Regions from separate parts of the Alteromonas lipotrueae genome, predicted to be linked through region 3. Evidence: predicted binding sites of a transcription regulator. Region 3 holds the regulator's gene; each other region holds the start of a gene.
The links. Region 3 encodes FNR, which switches genes on or off when oxygen is low (the NO sensors DNR and NnrR bind a similar motif). Its sites were predicted from a motif close to TTGATCTAGATCAA; they were not measured.

Region 1: hemN (oxygen-independent coproporphyrinogen III oxidase) is a predicted target of FNR. The motif match lies at 2,510-2,523, and genes of this name have one in related genera.
Region 2: KYS23_RS19470 (OmpW family outer membrane protein) is a predicted target of FNR. The motif match lies at 2,169-2,182, and genes of this name have one in related genera.

The regions. Positions count from the first base shown of each region.
Region 1 covers NZ_JAESDJ010000012.1:112,019-116,033, forward strand. The annotation lists gene KYS23_RS15825 (XdhC family protein) at 1-865, opposite strand, end outside; gene KYS23_RS15830 (DsbA family oxidoreductase) at 862-1,500, opposite strand; gene KYS23_RS15835 (SGNH/GDSL hydrolase family protein) at 1,588-2,310, opposite strand; gene hemN (oxygen-independent coproporphyrinogen III oxidase) at 2,640-4,007, shown strand.
Region 2 covers NZ_JAESDJ010000023.1:2,546-6,560, reverse strand. The annotation lists gene KYS23_RS19490 (DUF494 family protein) at 1-10, shown strand, start outside; gene KYS23_RS19485 (DNA topoisomerase family protein) at 41-592, shown strand; gene tsaC (L-threonylcarbamoyladenylate synthase type 1 TsaC) at 614-1,189, shown strand; gene hemF (oxygen-dependent coproporphyrinogen oxidase) at 1,186-2,130, shown strand; gene KYS23_RS19470 (OmpW family outer membrane protein) at 2,296-2,970, shown strand; gene KYS23_RS19465 (group II truncated hemoglobin) at 3,071-3,502, opposite strand; gene aroE (shikimate dehydrogenase) at 3,528-4,015, shown strand, end outside.
Region 3 covers NZ_JAESDJ010000004.1:107,055-111,069, reverse strand. The annotation lists gene KYS23_RS07475 (heavy metal translocating P-type ATPase) at 1-252, shown strand, start outside; gene ccoS (cbb3-type cytochrome oxidase assembly protein CcoS) at 254-469, shown strand; gene KYS23_RS07465 (sulfite exporter TauE/SafE family protein) at 456-1,115, shown strand; gene fnr (fumarate/nitrate reduction transcriptional regulator Fnr) at 1,165-1,905, shown strand; gene uspE (universal stress protein UspE) at 2,003-2,926, shown strand; gene ttcA (tRNA 2-thiocytidine(32) synthetase TtcA) at 3,107-4,015, shown strand, end outside.

The DNA.
Region 1 (4,015 bases), on a different contig from region 3:
TAGGCCCTAACATGGCCACGTACTTCAGCGGGTACCGAGATAACATTGCTAAGGCATTACTGTCTATTTGTCGGTGATGAGACATCAACACCGCTGCATCGATATTGTGTTCTGCGACATGCAAATTCAGTGCTTCGACTTCTGTCGACTCGACAATAAAGTTAGCATCACCGAAGTGCTCTACCCTTGCCTGTGCTGGCCTAGGATCCCATACGCTCACCGACCACCCTTGCTGCACTGCCATCTTCACCACAAAAGTGGCATCGTATCCACCGCCAACGATAAGTAGGTGTGGAGGCGGTTCACAAGGTACTGTTAGAAAGCACTTACCGTTTTGGGTATCAAGTAAAGCGGCCGTTTTTTTAGCTTCAGGCTTCACACGAGTGGTGTTGTCAGCCTGTTCGCTGTTACTCGCTTGCTGGTTGTCGCAAACGCTAACAGAGGAGGAAAGTTCGCCATTAACTTCTTGCTTCCATAAACAAGGTTGCCCGCTCACCAAATATGAATACACAGTATGTAACTGTAAATAGTGATTATCACTAGTTACAGGTAACAGCGCTAAATGTACAACCCCGCCGCAGCCTACACCTAGTTTAAAGGCAATGTCTTCTTCATCGTTATCATCGTAAACTGCTGTACGATGCTTACCATCTTGCATTACCCGCTGGGCTTGTTTGTTAATGTCTGATTCAAGGCAGCCACCACTTAACACACCTAGTTGATGCCCAGCATTGCTGAACAACATGACAGCCCCCGCTTTCCTGTAACAAGAGCCTTCCGTCTTATATATAAGCCCCAGCACCCACTGGTGGGCATCCTTTAGCGGATGCCACTGGGCTAAAAGGTGTATTAGCTGATTACTCATTGCTCAGTAGATGCCTGAACAATAAATTGCGCTAACGTCTCTGGGTCTTGTGCACCCGCAACACCGCTATTACCAATCACAAAAGTAGGTACGCTTTGAATACCACGTTGCAACCATAAGTTCTCGTGCTCTCGAACGACATCTGCATAGGTTTGATTGGCCAGAAGTTCACTTACCTCTTGCTCGTTTAGCCCCACAGACACCGCTTCGCTTACTAACACCTCTATATCATTCACGTTTTTTCTTTCACTGAAATAGGCGGCAAATAAGCGTAATTTTAGCGCTTCTTGCTTACCGTTTTCCCCTGCATAGTGCAGTACTTGGTGTGCATTGAAGGTATTCGCCATACGCATGCCGTCGAAGTAATCAAACTTAAAACCAACCGATGCACCTGCATCAATAAGTTGTTTTCGGTTTTGATCACTTTGTGCTGGAGTAAGCCCGTATTTTTCCATTATATGTTCACGAACGTCCTGTCCTTCTTGCGGCATGTCCGGGTTAAGTTCAAACGGGTGAAATTGAATAGTTACTTCAATATCGTCTAATTGCGCGATGGCTTTTTGTAGACGTTCGTAACCAATAATGCACCAAGGGCAAACTACGTCTGACACCATATCTATCGTTACTCTTTTCATTGCACCTCCAGCGCGAAGCCGTTAAATATTGTTGGTTTTAAACACCTACTAAATGAATAATGTATTGTAGGGGTGAACCTTTCAGCTTCAACCAACATTGCTATTTTTACCGACCAATTCATCAAGTTCTTCGTTCACTAACTTCACAACAGCGTTAGACCACAATTGATAGCCTGCAACTTGCGGATGAAAGCCATCTTCAGCCATGTATTTGAGCGTGTTGTCTGATTGATCATTACCTATTGGGTTTAAGGTTAGTGTGAGTACGTTAACCCCATGATATTTGTTCACCAGCTTAAGCAAGGCGGTATTGAGGTACTTCGCTCTTTGCCCTAACACCCAACGTAACGGTTGGGGTAGCGCGGGAAATTCGTGCATAGGAGGCAGTGCGGTAAATACAACTGACCTGCACTGGTATCGCGCTTTTAGTATTTCAATTATTTGCGTGACATTACTACGCCACCGGCGCAAGGACGTAAAACCCGTTACATCATTTACCCCTATTGAAATAACCGCCACGTCGAACGAGCTGCATTGAAGAGGCGTGTCGAAACTATGGGTAGAAGTGATTGTTGAGAGGGACGTTGAATTAGCATCATACGTAGGATCAAGGTTGGGTTTAGCCCGCTGCAACATGGATAACAAATCCGTACTGTTAACCCCTGTCTTGGCCTTTAATTCCCAATCAACGCAAAAGTTTTCCGACAAACTGTTAATTAACCAGCCAGACAGTGCTTGTTCTTGAGTAGATACACCCACGCCAGCGGCAGCGGAATCTCCCGCAATAAGCAACGCCAAGGGAGCCTTCATTTGCTGACAGCTTACCGGAACGCCGCTATGCGCATCGCCTTTAAGATGCACCTTTTTGGGGGCATTGCTAGCGCACTGGCAGCAACCCACTCTTTTACCGGAAGGTTCCGGTAATTTGAGCGTTTTTTTCCTTACCAGCAGGCCTTGTACTAGCAAAATTGGAAAACTGACTATAATGAGTATGTTTAAGAGCAAAACCTTGAACGAGATCAATAAACACCTTACTAGTTTGCATTATTATCAATGATGAAATGGGTTTACCACGAAAGAAAGGCCACCTGTATAAGTGTCTTTCGCTACTTTACTAGCAAACTAAGCAGAAAATACCTATGAATTCGCCAATTGATCGCGCCACAAGTACAATTACAAAATATGCACAACAGGCGCCACGTTACACTTCTTACCCTACTGCGCTTAAATTCGAGTCGGTGAACGACGGGTTATTAGAGAGCGCGTCTGAAAACTGCGGCGCCGATACCATAAGCTTATATATTCACATCCCTTTCTGCGAACAGCTTTGCTATTACTGTGGCTGCAATAAAATAGTAACTCGCCACAACGAAAAAGCCGACCATTACCTTAGCTACATTGAAAAAGAGATGGTAGCGAAAAAATCGCTTTATAAAGATAAGAAAGTGGTAGCCCTTCATTTAGGTGGAGGCTCCCCAAGTTTTCTTTCAACGATACAACATACCTATTTAATGTATCTGATTAAGAAACACTTTCTTATTTCCAGCGAAGCTGAATTTTCAATTGAGTTAGATCCTAGAAATGTGACTTGTGAATACTTAAAAGATTTAAATGAATTAGGTTACACCCGTGTTAGCTTTGGTGTACAAGATATTAATGTAGATGTTCAGCAGTCTATCAATCGGGTTCAAAGTACCGCACACATTGCCAAATTAGTGTTTGATGCAAAAAACATAGGCTATACCTCGGTCAATTTGGACTTAATTTACGGTTTGCCCAAACAAACTATGGAGAAGTTTCGCACCACGGTAGTGGCGGTAAAAGCCATGTCACCCGACCGAGTGTCACTTTTTAGCTATGCCCACTTACCAGACAGATTCGCAGCCCAACGCAAAATACCGCTAGATACCCTAGCCACCCCTGATGAAAAAGCGGCAATGCACCAAATGGCAGTAGAAAGTTTTTCTAAAACAGGCTTTGAAATGATTGGTTTAGATCACTTCGCGAAGCCCAGCGACACACTAGCCATGGCTAAGCATAACCACGTATTGCACCGAAACTTTCAAGGCTACACCACGCATAAAAACAGTGACTTACTTGGTTTGGGCGTATCTGCCATTAGTACAATAGGCAATGCATATGGCCAGAACCCCAAACAACTTAAAGACTATTACAACCGGTTGGACAACGACATACCGCTAACCGCCAACGGCATTGCGTTAACCCTAGACGATCGCATTCGTCGAGACGTGATTATGTCTTTAATGTGTAATTTGTATTTAGATAAGAAAGATATTGAAGACAAGTACAATATTAAATTCAATGGCTATTTCTGTATTGAATTAACGAGCCTTAAATCGTTAGTAGACGACGGTATTATTGAACTTCGCGATCGATATATTAGTGTGCCAAATAAGTCTCGCATTTATATAAGAGCAATATGTGCAAGATTCGACGCTTACCTAAACAAAGGTCACCATATTTCACGCTATTCTGCGGCAATTTAGGCAGTGGG
Region 2 (4,015 bases), on a different contig from region 3:
GTTGCACTAATGTGCTTCATGTCGTGCTAGTTGCTGGTTTATGTCGAAAATTGATCATTCACTTTTCTCTGCGCACGAACATGCCTTAGAAGACGCTTTCGGTGATTGTCCCGATTGCGGTAAACCACTGCATATAAAAAACAGCAAATCAGGCCCTTTTATTGGCTGCACCGGTTACCCAGACTGTCATTTCAGCAAGCCATTACACGATAAACAAACTACCTTATTAAAACTACTTGATGGAGTTTCCTGCCCAGAATGTGATTCTACCTTGGCTATCAAGAAGGGGCGGTTTGGTATGTTTATAGGCTGTACCAATTTTCCTGAATGCCACTATATCTCGCCAATTAAACAGCAAGAAGACACCCACGTTACTTGCCCTAAGTGTAAAAAAGGACAACTTGCGTCCCGCACCAATAAATACGGTAAGCAGTTTTTTGCGTGTGACCATTATCCCCACTGTCGTTATGTGCTAAATTTCACGCCAGTAAATGAAACATGCCCCGATTGTGGATGGACCGTTCTGATTAAAAAGAAAGGCCAAATTTGTTGCCCTCAGCCAGCGTGTGGCTTCAAAAAAGACGATAAATAACACCTACAGAGAAAAACACTAATGAGTATCCCGACCAAGGGGCAAGTAGACACTAGCGACCCAATTGTATCCGCGTTTAAAAATGGTGACTTATTGGTTTACCCTACCGAAGCGGTTATGGGCATAGGCTGTGACCCAGACAACGAAGCGGCTGTGTTAGCGCTCTTAGCATTGAAGCAGCGCCCCATAGAAAAAGGGGTAATTTTGATTGCCGCTAACTATTCTCAGTTATTACCTTATATAAATGATGAAGCCATACTTCAGCACAGACGTACTGAAATTGTGTCTAGTTGGCCTGGGCCAAATACTTGGCTGCTACCTAAGTCGGCGTCGACGCCACAATGGTTAACTGGCAAGCATGAAAAAATAGCGGTTCGAGTCAGCAACCATCCAGTGGTTAAAGCTTTATGTGAAAAGCTAGAAAAGCCACTTGTATCTACAAGTGCCAACCTAACTGGCCAACAACCCGCAATCACGCAGCAGGATGCAATCAATATATTTGGTGATAGTGTTTTCTATATTGATGGGGAAGTAGGTGGCCACGCTAAACCCAGTACCATCCGTGACGGCGACACCGGAGAGATAATAAGATCATGATTGACCCCCAACACGTAAATCAACAGTTAGACGGTAAAGACGCCGGTGAAGTAATAGAACAAGTAAAAGCGTACTTATTGTCTTTGCAGGACAACATTTGCCAAACCTTAGAACTTGCCGACGGTAAAGGGCAGTTCAAAGAAGATTCTTGGGTTCGCGAGGAAGGTGGTGGCGGGCGTTCACGGGTTATTAAAAACGGCGCAGTAATAGAGCAAGGTGGGGTTAATTTTTCTCACGTGTTTGGTAGCCAAATGCCGGCGTCTGCCACGGCTAACCGTCCGGAACTTGCGGGTAGAAACTTTCAAGCCATGGGGGTCTCGTTAGTTATTCACCCACACAACCCCTATATTCCAACGTCTCATGCAAATGTACGCTTTTTTATTGCCGAAAAAGAAGGTGAAGCCCCTATTTGGTGGTTTGGCGGTGGGTTCGATTTAACCCCGTTTTACCCCTTTAAAGACGACGTCGTGCATTGGCACAATACCGCGAAGAAATTGTGTGCTCCCTTTGGTGAAGACGTGTACGGGAAATATAAGAAGTGGTGTGATGACTACTTCTTCTTAAAGCATCGCAATGAAACACGTGGTGTAGGCGGTTTATTCTTTGACGATTTAAATGATTGGGGTTTTGAAACTTCATTTAACTTTATGCAGGCAGTGGGTAATGGTTTTGTCGATGCTTACGTACCTATCGTAGAAAAGCGAAAAAGTACCTCATACGGTGAAAGAGAGCGTGACTTTCAGCTTTATCGCCGTGGTCGCTATGTAGAGTTCAACTTGGTATTCGATAGAGGCACCTTGTTCGGGTTACAAACTGGTGGTAGAACCGAATCAATCTTAATGTCTATGCCACCACTTGCCCGATGGGAGTATTGCTATACTCCAGCCCCAGGTAGCGCGGAAGCAAAGCTAACTGATTGGCTTCAGCCTACAAACTGGTAATATTTTGCACCATGGGTTCTTCCTGTGGTGCCATTCCCTTGATCCACATCAAATTCCCTCATTACCAAGGTATGTAGCTAGATTGCACCTTGCGCTGGATCAAATTATTTTCTTTTTAAACGTTTACAGTGTCGTCATTATCATTAAACACACAAGAGACACACAATGCGTACACACACACTTTCAGCCATATGTATTTCTTTAGCGCTTGCCGCTCCTTTTGCTTCTGCTCATGAAAAGGGTGATTGGATAGTTCGTGGTGGATTAACAACCGTTGCGCCCGACGAATCATCCTCTAACATCATTGCCGGTGGTAGCGATTTAGGTGTAGCACTGACTATCGATAACGATACCCAGTTAGGATTAAACGTTGCTTATTTCATCACCGACAATATCAATGTTGAATTGTTGGCCGCAACGCCGTTTACTCACGACGTGAATTTTTCGGTAAGCGATCCACTAGGTACAGGTAACACATTGGGAGAGGTCACGCACTTACCCCCTACTATTACCGTTAACTACTACTTCAACGACGCAAACTCAGCGTTTCAGCCATATGTTGGTGCGGGTTTAAACTATACCTTTATCTTTGATGAATCATTTACTGCTGCAAATAAGGAAGCGGGGCTTGATGATTTATCTTTAGATAACTCTGTAGGCATTTCTGCACAAGTAGGGATGGACTATCAAATAGATAAAGAGTGGCATGTAAATGCGTCAGTACGTTACATCGATATTAATACCGAGGCGTCATTTACCGTAGGTGGTGCAGAAGGTAGCGTAAACGATATTGACATCGACCCTTGGGTTTATACCTTGTCAGTAGGTTACACATTCTAAGGTTCGTTTAATAAGGTAAGTTGCCTTAAATAAGCAGCTTAGCAAGGCATAAAACCTTATATCGTAATCTAAAGCGTTCCGTGTTTTACGGAGCGCTTTTTTATTTACTATTAATCATATGCTCGGCAAGTTGATCGAGTGCATTAAGAAGTTGCTGTGCGAGGGGGAGGTCATCAACAGTCTCGTGCATGGCTTTGCGCATACAATACATCCACTGGTCTTTTAATTCAGGTGTAACACTAAAAGAAAGATGCCGTGAACGTAACCTTGGGTGACCATATTGTTGCTGATAGGTGTCAGGTCCGCCTAACCACAAACTTAAATAAAGAAAAAACACTTCTCTAATTCTATCTGTTGGCTGAGGATGAATGGCGTAAAGCTCCTTCGCAATAGGATCATCACGCATAACATCATAAAAGCGGTTTGCCAAAAGGCGTACCTTATCTTCTCCACCTATACGGTAATATGGTGTAGTCTCTGACACAGCAGGTTTTTCCTTTCGTATCGATTTAAAGAAGTTAGACATTCCCATGACAGACAGCCTTATTAATAATCCAATGAAAAAGTTTGCCGTTTTCGGTAACCCTATTGTTCAGAGTCTATCACCAACTATTCATGAAATGTTCGCTAAGCAATGTGGCGAGCAAATTAGTTACGAAAAGATCCTTGCGCCAGAAGATGGTTTTACGCCTGAAGCGAAGGCATTCCTAGCGCAACCGAGCGCAGTGGGTTGTAATGTCACTATGCCGTTTAAACAAGATGCCTTTGCCCTTGCCAACGTAGACGACCAGGCTGCGTTAGACGCAAAAGCAGTTAACACCTTAATGAAGCGCAGCGATGGCACTGTTGCAGGTTTTAATACCGACGGGGTGGGGCTGGTGAATGATTTACTTAACCACGGCGTACAGCTAAAAAATAAACGTGTGCTATTAATAGGTGCCGGTGGAGCAGCAAGAGGCGTGATAGCGCCACTTATTGCTTCAGGCATAGCGTCGTTACATCTTACTAACAGGACAAAGGCTAAAGCAGAAATAGTGGCAAGTGA
Region 3 (4,015 bases):
ACCGATGTAGCCAAAACAGCGGCAGATGTTATTTTGCTGGGAGACAGCTTGCTGTCGGTACCAACCTTATTTTCAGTGGCTAAACAGGTAAAGCGTAAAATTCAGCAAAACATCGCATGGTCAGTAGGTTACAATATAATCATTCTTCCTTTTGCGGTGTCGGGTTTACTCTCTCCCTGGATGGCCGTGGTTGGCATGTCACTGAGTAGTATTATTGTGGTCACCAATTCAACGAGGTTATTAAGTAAATAACATGAGTATCATTTACGTCTTAATTCCCATCGCTATCATCATTGTTGCGTTGGCGCTGGTTATCTTTTTCTGGGCGGTTAAAACCAATCAGTTTGAAGACCTTGATAGACAGGGCTATAGCATTTTGTTTGATGATGATTTATCAGGTGATGAAAAGAAGCTAGCCGAGCAGCGAAAGCAGTTACAACAACGTAAAGAAACTGATGACAGAGGTTAATATATTCTCTGCCTTTTTCATTGGAATTGCTGGCGGAGTGCATTGTGTTGGCATGTGTGGCGGTATTGTTGCGGCACTACGCACGGTAACGCCAAGTAATGAACCTGCTTTACCCTACACCCTTGCCTATAATTTTGGCCGTATCCTCAGCTACACATTAGCCGGTGCTATTACAGGCGCTGTCGGCCAAATGGCAACCGAATTTGTGCCTATCGCTAAACCCGTTTTATCTTTGATTAGTGGCGTTATGCTGGTGCTTTTAGCGTGTTATTTGGGAAAGTGGTGGCAAGGCTTGAATTATATTGAAGCTATGGGGCGCGGGTTATTTAAAGCTATTCAGCCCTTATCTAAACGATTTCTTCCATTCAAAAGCCCGGTTTATGCACTACCCTATGGTTTTATATGGGGCTGGCTTCCCTGCGGGTTGGTCTATTCCACGTTAACGTGGTCATTAGCATCAGGCTCGGCCGTTGACGGCGCTGCCATTATGCTATTTTTTGGGTTAGGTACTCTGCCCACTTTGCTGGCGGCAAGCGCAGGTAGTCAGTACCTAATAGCCGGTTTCAGGCACCCCGTGGTAAGACAATGCTTTTCTGGAATATTGGCTATTTACGCTCTCTTTTTAATTTATGCAGCAATTTCATAAACAAAAGAGTAAGATTATATTAAGTCGACCCTATTTATAGTTTGAACTTATGAGCAAAGGAAGCCAATTCTCAATTCATTGTCAAAATTGCAGTTTCAGCCACTTGTGTTTACCCGTTGCGCTAAACAAGACTGAGATTGAATCTTTAGATGATATTATTGAGCGAAAGAAACCCCTTCACAAGAGTGATTTGCTGGTAAAGTCGGGAGATACATTTAACTCTCTTTACGCAGTACGCACGGGCTCTTTTAAGTCTTTCGTCACCAATTCAGATGGTGAAGAGCAGATTACAGGTTTTCACTTCCCTGGCGATATTATCGGCTTCGATGCATTACGGGAAAACAAGCACCAAAGCTATGCCCAGGCATTAGAAACCGCCATGGTGTGCGAATTACCGTATGAGACGCTTGATGAGATGTCGGTTCAATTTCCGAAGTTAAGACATCAAATAATGAGTTTCATGAGTGCGGAAATTAAACAAGATCATGACCTCATGATGTTGCTTAATAAGCGCTCAGCGGAAGAACGTCTATTGTATTTCCTCTCTCAGCTTTCTCAACGTTTCGAAGAACGTGGATTTTCAAATAAAGAATTTCACCTAACCATGACCCGAAATGAAATTGGGAACTATCTTGGTCTAACTATTGAAACCATTAGCCGCTTATTAAGCCGTTTTCAAAAAGAAAATATTATCCAAGTGGACGGTAAACTCATCACTATTTTAGATTTTGATGAGATGTCACAACGTTTAACGTCTGTGGTTGCACCTAATATCGCCTGTAATAGCTAATCTTCAAAGCTTTTGATCTAAAACAAGTTACGTAATAGCAAATAGGTATTACACTTAAATTGTAGCAACCAAAAATCTAAAAATGTTTGGAGGGGTTATGATTAAGTATGAACGTATTTTAGCGGTCATTGAAGCCGATAGAGATACCCAACCTGCGCTTAGCCGTGCATATGAACTTGCCAAAAAGACAGGTGCCTCTGTCACCGCCATGCTGGTGGTTTACGACTTATCTTACGATATGACAACCATGCTTAGCCCTGATGATCGTGAAGCTATGCGCGATGCGGTCACTAAGGAACATGCGGGTTGGTTACGGAAAATCCTTAGCGATTTAGGGTTTGAAAAAACCGATATTGTTGTTGAGTGGAATAACCGTGCCTTTGAAGCTGTTGTGCATTACGTAATAGATAACAATATAGACTTGGTTGTAAAAGCAACCAAGCGCCATGACGATTTAGCCTCCGTTATTTTTACTCCTACAGACTGGCATCTCCTTAGAAAATGCCCCTCCCCCGTATTGTTGGTTAAAGAACATGAATGGCCTGAAAACGGCGAAATTATTGCGGCGGTAAATGTAGGCAGTGAAGACGACGAACATGCGCTACTCAACGACAAAATCACAGTTATTGCTAACGATTATGCCGCATTACTCAGCGGCAACGTAAATTTGGTTAACAGCTACCCTGCTACACCGCTTAATATTGCTATTGAAGTTCCTGAGTTCGACCCAGACACATACAACAACGCGGTAAAGCATCATCACGAACTCGAGATGAACACACACAGCGAAAAGTATGCTATCGATAGCGAGCGCTGTTATGTGAAAGAGGGGCTTCCTGAAAAAGTCATTCCAAGAATAGCCAAAGATATCGATGCCGAACTTGTGATCATTGGTACCGTTGGCAGAGTAGGTATTTCCGCGGCCCTTATAGGTAACACGGCTGAACATGTTATTGATGAACTTGTGTGTGATGTACTGGCAATAAAACCAGACGGCTTTATTTCGCCCCTTTCACGGTAATTCAAACGTGTTTGTACACAGCCTGTCGGCACTGTTTGCTAGCACCGCTCTATAGTCTTTTGCGCTATTGTTTTTTGCTAGCGGCTAGTGCCGACAAGATACAAAAAATCTTAACCTCGCACATTCAATTTTACCTGATTACTGTATAATGGTTTTTTTCGCAGTAACCAAGCTATTGATATGACCAGTGCAGGCACAAACCGTGCAGACGCCTCGTTAACCGCGTCTCAAAACAAACAAAAATACAGCTTTAACAAGCTACAAAAGCGACTTCGTCGAAATGTAGGCAAAGCGATTGCTGATTTCGGCATGATTGAACATAACGATAAAGTGATGGTGTGTTTGTCCGGAGGAAAAGACAGTTACACCATGCTTGATATTCTTATGTTTTTAAAACGCATCGCGCCAATTCATTTTGACATTATTGCGGTTAACCTAGATCAAAAGCAGCCAGGATTTCCAGAACATGTACTTCCTGAATACCTTGAGAGTGTAGGTGTTGAATACAAAATTGTAGAAGAAGATACTTACTCTATTGTTATGGACAAAGTGCCTGAAGGTAAAACCACGTGTTCGCTTTGTTCACGATTACGTCGGGGCATTTTATACAACACGGCCAAAAAATTAGGCGCCACTAAAATTGCGCTTGGCCACCACCGTGACGACATGCTAGAAACCTTCTTTTTGAACATGTTCCATGGCGGTAAGCTTAAATCAATGCCGCCAAAGCTGGTTAGCGACAATGGTGAACACATTGTGATCAGGCCCCTTGCCTATTGTACCGAGAAAGACATTCAGCGTTATTCTGATGCCGTAGAATTTCCTATTATTCCTTGCAACTTGTGCGGTTCTCAAGAGAATTTACAGCGTCAGAACGTTAAGGCCATGCTACAAGATTGGGATCGTCGTTTTCCTGGACGTATTGAGTCTATGTTTAGTGCGCTTCAAAATGTAGCACCATCGCATTTGGTCGATCAGAATTTGCACGACTTTAAAGGTATATCTACGCAGAACGGCCCAGTTGAAGACGGTGATATTGGTTTCGATCCTCCCACCTTCGCGTCGCCAAGTGAGCCTTCTGACGACACG